Regions from separate parts of the Labrenzia sp. ATLA3 genome, predicted to be linked through region 1. Evidence: predicted binding sites of a transcription regulator. Region 1 holds the regulator's gene; the other holds the start of a gene.
What was found. The regulator PhoB, encoded in region 1, activates phosphate uptake and scavenging genes when phosphate is short. The targets are predictions, from matches to a motif close to TGTCATNNANCTGTCAT.
Positions count from the first base shown of each region.

Region 2: the regulator PhoB is predicted to act here: its motif matches at 2,131-2,147, upstream of AC2A6O_RS08695 (alkaline phosphatase D family protein).

Region 1 covers NZ_JBXUKV010000006.1:186,775-190,987, reverse strand. The annotation lists gene AC2A6O_RS17580 (aspartate aminotransferase family protein) at 1-481, opposite strand, end outside; gene AC2A6O_RS17575 (GcrA family cell cycle regulator) at 922-1,458, shown strand; gene phoB (phosphate regulon transcriptional regulator PhoB) at 1,773-2,474, opposite strand; gene phoU (phosphate signaling complex protein PhoU) at 2,554-3,249, opposite strand; gene pstB (phosphate ABC transporter ATP-binding protein PstB) at 3,281-4,078, opposite strand; gene pstA (phosphate ABC transporter permease PstA) at 4,090-4,213, opposite strand, start outside.
Region 2 covers NZ_JBXUKV010000003.1:168,093-172,305, reverse strand. The annotation lists gene AC2A6O_RS08700 (multidrug effflux MFS transporter) at 1-344, shown strand, start outside; gene AC2A6O_RS08695 (alkaline phosphatase D family protein) at 489-2,063, opposite strand; gene folP (dihydropteroate synthase) at 2,356-3,192, shown strand; gene folK (2-amino-4-hydroxy-6-hydroxymethyldihydropteridine diphosphokinase) at 3,189-3,704, shown strand; gene AC2A6O_RS08680 (glycosyltransferase family 87 protein) at 3,797-4,213, shown strand, end outside.

The sequences.
Region 1 (4,213 bases):
GCACCTGATCGAAACCGGGCGCCTTCGGACCGAAGCCTTCAAGATACTTCGCCTGGCCGCCCGCTGCGATGGTCGCGATGGTCCGGCCGTGGAAGGCGCCTTCGAAGGTGATGATGTGAAACCGCTCGGGGTCGCCATTGTCATAATGATAGCGGCGCGCGCATTTGATGGCGGCTTCCATCGCCTCGGCGCCCGAATTCACGAAGAGCACCTTGTCGGCAAAGGTTTCCGCACACAAACGCTGCGCCAGCCGCTCACCGTCGGGCATCTGGTGCAGGTTGGACGTATGCCACAGCTTGGCGGCCTGATCCTGCAATGCCTTGACCAGATGCGGATGAGCATGACCGAGTGCGTTGACCGCGATGCCGGAACCGCAATCGAGGAATCGTCGGCCGTCAGTCGTTACCAGCCAGACACCTTCCCCATGATCGAAAGCCAGTTTCGATCTTGCGTAATTTCCGAATAGTGCAGTCGCGGACATAACCTCGTTTGTCTCCTTTAAACGCCCTTTCTGTCCCAGCGTCACCCAGACGCCAGGCCGACATCTGAAACAGTTGCCGAAGGGTCAAAACGCAACATGCCGCCCCGATGAGGCGGCACGTAGCGGCTTTCTTATACACTGCCCGTACCCTGCGCTGTCAATGGAAATGGCGCACAGGACATTTCACCCGTCCGGGAAGGCGGATTTCATAAAATTCTCAATGACCTCGCCATAATTGGGGAAAAGTCGTTTCATCCCCAACTGGTTTGGGTTCGGCGGTTGCCTGACAAATTAACGTTATTGTAACCTCTGAACAATCAAACACGAGATCTCGTGAGGCAAATCACCAAGAGGCACTAGATATGCCATCATTAAGCGTGCTCACGCATGCTTAACACGGGGTTAATGGCCGCAGGACGGTCAAACTAAAGGGTGCGGCGATGAGTTGGACAAACGAACGGGTTGAGCTTCTCAAAAAGCTTTGGGGCGACGGCTTGAGCGCAAGCCAGATTGCAGGCGAACTGGGTGGCGTCACACGGAATGCTGTCATCGGCAAGGTCCATCGCCTTGGTTTGTCCGGCCGTGCCAAGTCCACGTCTTCAAGCGCCAAGCCGCGCCGGCCGCGTACGGCAGCCCCCCCAGCGGGCGCCGCGCCAAAGAAACCAACCCCCACTCAGCCGCAGTCCATCGGCGCAACAGCACTTAAAGCAGACATGGCGCCTGCACCGGTGGCGGAAGCCAAGCCGCGCGTCGAACCGATTGCCGACCTGGTGCCGATCTCCAAGCGTGCGACCATCCTGACGCTGACAGAGCGGACCTGCAAATGGCCGATCGGCGATCCGGCGACCGACGACTTCTACTTCTGCGGCCGCCATTCCGATGCCGGGGTCCCCTACTGCGCCCATCACTGCAAGATCGCCTATCAGCCGGTCGCCGACCGCCGCCGCGACCGCAAGACGATGGCTCAGGCAGGCTGATAGCCTCCAGATAAATCCAGCTCGTAAAAACCCGCCGTTTCGGCGGGTTTTTTGTTTGAGTTTTCCCACGGCCAGGTGCTGCTTCCTGTGTGCCGCGTCTCACGAAGGCCCTGTGCATCCGTTGACCCGAGTGCCTTCGCTTCGAAAATGCCCCTTCATGGGAACAGAAGGTGACGACATCCTCCAGCTATTGACCATAGCCTGATCGAATGCCTGGCAGCGAAGACGCAGATAACTCTCACAGTCACATAGCCCCTGAAATGCAAAAAGCCCGCTTGTGGGCGGGCTTTCATTGCGTATTCCGCACTCTGCCCTCAGACAGCTGCAGAGGTGAACTGGTCGTTGAAGGCGTAGCCAGAACCGCGCACCGTGCGGATAGGGTCCTTTGCCTTGCCCTTGTTCAGCGCCTTGCGCAATCGGCCGACATGGACGTCGACCGTGCGTTCGTCCACATAGACATCATGGCCCCAGACGCCGTCGAGAAGCTGCTCGCGGGAGAAGACCCGGCCAGGCGAAGTCATCAGGAATTCCAGGAGACGAAACTCCGTCGGCCCCAAATGAATTTCCTTGGCATTGCGGCGGACACGGTGTGTTTCGCGATCCAGTTCGATATCGCCGGACCGCAGCATGGAAGATACCACTTCCGGGCTTGCCCGCCGCAGGATGGCGCGCACGCGGGCCATCAGCTCCGGCACGGAGAAAGGCTTGACCACATAGTCGTCGGCACCGGTCGACAGGCCGCGGATGCGCTCTGCTTCCTCGCCGCGCGCCGTCAGCATGATGACCGGCAGACGCTCGGTGTCCTCGCGCGCTCTCAGGCGGCGGCACAGTTCAATTCCGGACAGGCCCGGCAGCATCCAGTCAAGCAGCAACAGGTCTGGCAGGCTTTCCCGCAGGCGGATTTCCGCCTCGTCGCCCCGGACACAGGACTCGACCGAATATCCTTCTGCTTCCAAATTGTATCTCAAAAGAAGGCTGAGCGGTTCTTCGTCTTCAACGATGAGCACCTTCGGCATACATCTCGCTCCAATTACAGCAACCGGCGCCAGAGCGCCGGCCGTTCAGATCCTTTGCAAATGCGACAGAAGCCGGCGCTCAGACCGCGCCCGTTTCATCGACCTTTGCCCGGTCTTCCGGCAGACGTTCGCCAGTGACCATGTAGTAGACGTTCTCGGCGATGTTGGTCGCGTGGTCGCCGATGCGCTCGATGTTCTTGGCGCAGAACAGCAGGTGGACGCATTGGGTGATGACGCGCGGATCTTCCATCATGTAGGTCAAAAGCTCGCGGAAGATGGATGTGTAGATCGCATCAACCTCTGCATCGGCTTCCTGCACCCTGCGGGCAGCTTCCGGATCCTTCCGGGTATAGGCATCCAGCACCTGCTTGAGCTGAGACAGAGCAAGCTCGGTCATGTGCTCGACGCCGATCGCAAGCTTCTTGGACTGCAAGCCGCTGTCGATGGCGATCACCCGCTTGGCAACGTTCTTTGCAAGATCGCCGACACGTTCCAGGTCGTTGGCAATGCGGGTGGCAGCGGTGATTTCGCGCAGGTCCTGCCCCATCGGCTGACGACGAACGATCAGCTCGATCAGCTTCACTTCAAGTTCGTTGTAAAGGTTGTCCAGACGGACATCGCCTTTGATCGTCGCCTTGGCAAGCTCCAGGTCCTGCGACACCAGCGCAGAGACCGCATCGGCAAAGGCCTTCTCGGCAATACCGCCCATTTCGGCGACCTTGCCGGCCATGGCCGTCAGTTCGTCATCGTAAGCCGTGACTGTATGTTCAGACATCGTGTGTCCCCTTCAGAAACCTAAAAAATGCTTAGCCGAAGCGGCCCGTAATATAGTCCTGCGTACGCTTGTCCTTCGGATTGGTAAAGATGTCCTGCGTCAGACCTTCCTCAACCAAAATACCCAGATGGAAAAACGCGGTACGCTGAGACACACGGGCAGCCTGCTGCATCGAGTGGGTCACGATCACGATGGTGAAGTTTTCGCGCAGCTCGTCGATCAGCTCTTCCACCTTCGCGGTCGCGATGGGGTCAAGCGCCGAGCACGGTTCATCCATCAGGATCACTTCCGGGCTCACGGCAATCGCACGGGCGATGCACAGACGCTGCTGCTGACCGCCCGACATACCGGTACCCGGCTCGTCCAGACGGTTTTTGACTTCTTCCCAAAGCCCGGCCTTCTGCAGGCTGGAGGCCACGATTTCATCCAGCTCGGACTTGCTGCGAGCCAGGCCGTGGATCCGAGGGCCGTAGGCGATGTTGTCATAGATCGACTTCGGAAACGGGTTCGGCTTCTGGAACACCATGCCGACCTTTGCGCGCAGCTGCACCGGATCGACCTTGGGGTCGTAGATATTCTCGCCGTCGATCTTGATCGAGCCTTCGACGCGGCAGATGTCGATGGTGTCGTTCATCCGGTTGAGCGTGCGCAGGAAGGTCGACTTGCCACATCCGGAGGGGCCGATGAAGGCCGTCACGGACCGCGGCTGGATTTCGATGTCAACGTCTTTGATGGCGTGCGTATCGCCATAATAGACCTGCACCTTTTTCGCGGAAATTTTGCTTTCGGTCATGGTTTTCGCCTGTTCAAAATTCGGCATCTCGTTCATCGGAGCAATCCTTACCAGCGGCGCTCAAACCTGCGGCGCAGGATGATAGCGATAATGTTCATGGTCATGAGGAACACCAGCAGAACAATGATCCCGCCCCATGCGCGCTCATAGAATGCCGGATCGGCGCGTTTC
Region 2 (4,213 bases), on a different contig from region 1:
TGTGGGTCGTGGCATCAACGCTGATGTGTTACGTCACGCTGACCCATGAGCCGACAATCCTGACGGTGATGGGGCCGGTGGCGTTGTTCACATTCTCGCTGGCCCTGGTTCTGCCGGCCAGCTTTACCGACTCCATGGCGCCTTTCCCGCATATTGCCGGCTCGGCGTCTTCCATGCTCGGCTTCCTTCAGTTCGGCGGCGGCATCGTCGCCAGCCTGGCAATTGCCGCGCTTGGCGAACCGATCCTTGGCCTCGCCTTCATTCTGCCGGGCATGCCCATCGTCGGAATCATTTTTCATCTGTTCCTGCGCAGCCAGATCCGCCAGCCAGCGGCAGCGGAGTAGACGCGCGGGTCGCTTCCCGTCGCCCTTATCTTCCGATCCCTTTCCGTCCTTGCCGGAGGTTGCGGAAACGGCGCGGCTGGCTGGGAGAGTGGAAAAATCAAACGGGCCGGTTTCCCGGCCCGCTCTTTGTCTGAAAAACTCAGATCAGGCCTTGCGAACCGGATCCAGCGTGACGGCGTGCAGTTCGACGTCGTCACGATCCATCAGGCGGACGGTGAGCTGTTCGCTCTGGCCGTCGATGTCGACCAGGCCGAAGAACTGCAGTCCCATTGACGGGGGCAGGTTGGCGCCCTGTTCGGAAGTCGGAGCCTTGATGTATTTCAGTTCCGGACCGAAGGTCATGTCGAGATCATTCGGGCCGAAGGTGCCGGCGTGGATCGGGCCGGACACGAATTCCCAGAAGGGCTTGAAGTCCTGGAACTGGGCCCTGTCCGGATTGTAGTAATGCGCCGCCGTGTAATGGACGTCGGCCGTCAGCCAGACGATGTTGTCGATGTCGGCCGTCTTGATGAAGCGCAGCAGATCGGCGAATTCCAGTTCGCGGCCTTTCGGAGCGCCATGATCGCCATTGGCGACCGCTTCGGCACCTTCCTGCTCTTTCCAGTTGTCCCAGACGATCAGGCCGATTGGCATGTCGCAGGCGATGACCTTCCAGGTGGCGTTGGAATTCACCAGTTCACGCTTAAGCCAGGCAAGCTGCTCGGCGCCGAGGATCCGGGACGCCGGCGTCATGCTGTCTTCCATCGAAGCGCCGTTCGGGCCGCGATAGGAGCGCAGATCCAGGAAGAACACGTCCAGCAATGGACCATAGGCGATCTTGCGGTAGACGCGGCCAGGTTCAGCCGGTGTGTAGCGGATCGGGGTCAGTTCGTGGAAAGCCCGACCTGCACGGGCGGCCAGCAGGTGGATGTTCTTTTCGCTGTAACGATCGTCGGACAGGAGATCCTTGGAGGAAGACCAGTTGTTGACGACTTCATGGTCGTCCCACTGGAAGAACGTCGGAACTTCCGCGTTGAACGCCTTGAGGTTCTCGTCCAGAAGGTTGTATTTCCACTGGCCGCGATATTCGTCCAGCGTTTCTGCAACCTTGGATTTTTCTTCCGTGACGATGTTCTTCCAGACGGTCCCGTCCTTCAGCTCGACGGTTTCCTTCACCGGGCCATCGGCATAAATCGTGTCGCCGGAGTGGATGAAGAAGTCCGGCTGATGCTTTGCCATGGTGGCGTAGGTCTTCAGACCGCCGCGGTCGGTATCGATGCCCCAGCCCTGGCCAACAGTGTCGCCAGACCAGGCGAAGCGGATGTCGCGGCGGGAGGCGGGCGCCGTGCGGAATCGGCCGGTCATCGGCTCGGACACCGCATTGACGTCGTTCAGGTCGGCAAAGGCGACGCGGTAGAAGATGTCCTGATCGGACGGCAGATTTTCAATGAGCCGTTTGACGGCGAAATCCGAATCGGGAAGCGCATTGATCGGGGCGAGCCGGCGCGGCGATTCGAAAGCGCCGGTGGTGTCGACTTCCACAAGCATTCTGGCGGGGCGGTCCGAGCGGGCCCAGATCATGCCGGAATTGCCGTCAACGTCGCCGGATTGCAGGCCATGGGTGATCTGCGGGCGCGAGGCGGCGCGGGACAGGCCAGGCATGGCCAGCGGCGAAGCCAGCACCAGACCGGTGGCAGCAGATGATTTCAGGAAATTGCGTCGAGAAACTTTTGAAGGCATTTTCAAGCTCCGTGGCTGGGGACCGCGGGGGCGAGTCCCTTGGCGAAACATCTGGTGCTGAAGCTCCGTGACAGACGCATGTCTGTTCCAAGACCGTTTCCCGAATTTTTGATGACGGTGTGTCCGGATTGCCGAAAACCGCTACGGAACGATTGAACCTCCAAATTGCTTCCAAATCGTGATCGTCCACAGCCCTGCGATGGGGCAAGGCAGGGCGAGGTCGCATTGGTGCCGCTTGACCGTCGGTGTCAGACGGGCCAAACACGTGCCTGACCGTCAAAAGGACGCCATGATGCCGAGCCCGACAGCCTATGAACCGCCGCGTTTCGACGCTGGAAGCCAACGTCCCCACGTGATGGGGATCCTGAATGTGACCCCGGATTCCTTTTCCGATGGTGGGCGCCACGCCAATGCGGATGCCGCCTTGAAGCGCGCGCAGGAAATGATTCTGGAAGGCGCCGATATTCTGGACGTTGGCGGCGAAAGCACGCGGCCGGGTTCGGAACCGGTGCCGCTGGATCTGGAGTGGTCGCGGCTCGATCCGATCCTGGATCAGGTAATCGCAATGGGCACGCCGGTCTCCATCGACACCTACAAGGCGGAGATCGCGCGCCGGGCTTGCGCGGCAGGGGCACTCATCATCAATGATGTGTGGGGCCTGCAAAAGGACCCGGCGATGGCGGACGTCGTTGCCGAGGCAGGCGTGCATGTGGTCATGATGCATAACCGTCTTGCTGCCGACGCCGGACTGGACATTCTTTCTGACATCGACCGGTTCTTCGAAACCTCGATGGACCTGGCGGAAAAGGCCGGGATTGCGCGGGAAAAGCAGATCCTTGATCCTGGTTTCGGTTTCGGCAAGACCATCGATCAGAATTTCATTGTTCTGAACCGCTTCGAAACGCTTAGGAAACATGGTCTGCCGCTTTTGGCTGGCGCGTCGCGCAAGCGCATGATCGGCGCCGTGCTGGAAGCGGAGACGGAGGACCGGCTGTTCGGATCCGTTGCCGTCCACATGACGGCCATGTTGAAGGGCGCTGCCATCGTGCGGACGCATGACGTAAGTCCACATGCCGATTGCGCGCGTATGATCGAGGCAACCCGCCTGGAACGGAACCCTGTCGAATGAATGCTGAAAGTGCGATGGCCGATGCCCCGACCCGCTGTGCGCTCGGGCTTGGATCCAACCTTGGAGATCCGAAGGCCAATCTGGACGAAGCCATCCGCCGCCTGGAGGCGACACCCGGCATCATGCTGGTGTCCCGCTCCTCCGACTACAGGACGCCGCCCTGGGGCCCGGTGCCGCAGGATGATTTCCGCAATTGCTGCGCGGTGATCGATACCAGCTTGAGCCCGCAGGCCTTGTTGCAGCGATGCCTGGAGATCGAGGCCGAACTGGGTCGGGTGCGCGATGTGCGCTGGGGACCGCGGACGCTGGATATCGATGTTCTGATCTATGGCCTGCAAAGGGTTGCCGAAAACAACCTCGAAATCCCGCACCCGCGCATGGGCGACCGCGCCTTCGTTCTCATCCCGCTCGCCGAAATCTGGCCCGACGCCCCCCTCGGCGACGGCCGCACCGCGATGGAGGCACTGGAAAGCTGTCCGGATCAGGAGGGGGTTGTGAGGCTGGACGGGTGATTTGTTGATGCGTATGCGGCGGTCCTAATCCCGCTTCCTTTGGAAAATTTCAACCAAACACGTCCTAAACTGTCGCAAGCGGGGCGCACTTCATGTCCTCCATTTACAGTCGGCATGTCGTTGCAGGGGGCAAGGTTGTGATTGGCAAGGTCAGACAGTTCTATCTGGGAATGCTCAGGTCGGAGGATCTGAGTACCCGCTTTGCCGGGCCACTTTTCGTATTCATTCTGCTTTCCACTTCACTGCTTCTCCTTGCATCCTGGCTTTACGACGACGGCGGCGCATTTACCTTCGCGCAAAGTGTCGGTGTTGCGGAAAACGAGGATTTCGCCGCCTTCTACCGTGCTGGCGAGATGGCGCGGCTTGGCATTGCGTCCGATGCCTACGATTACTACAGGTTCACGGAGGCATTTTCAGAGAGCAACAAATTCCTGTTCTTCCTGAACCCTCCTCATGCCTTTCTGTTCTTCGAACCGCTCACGTACCTAGGTTATCCGGGGGCGAAAGCC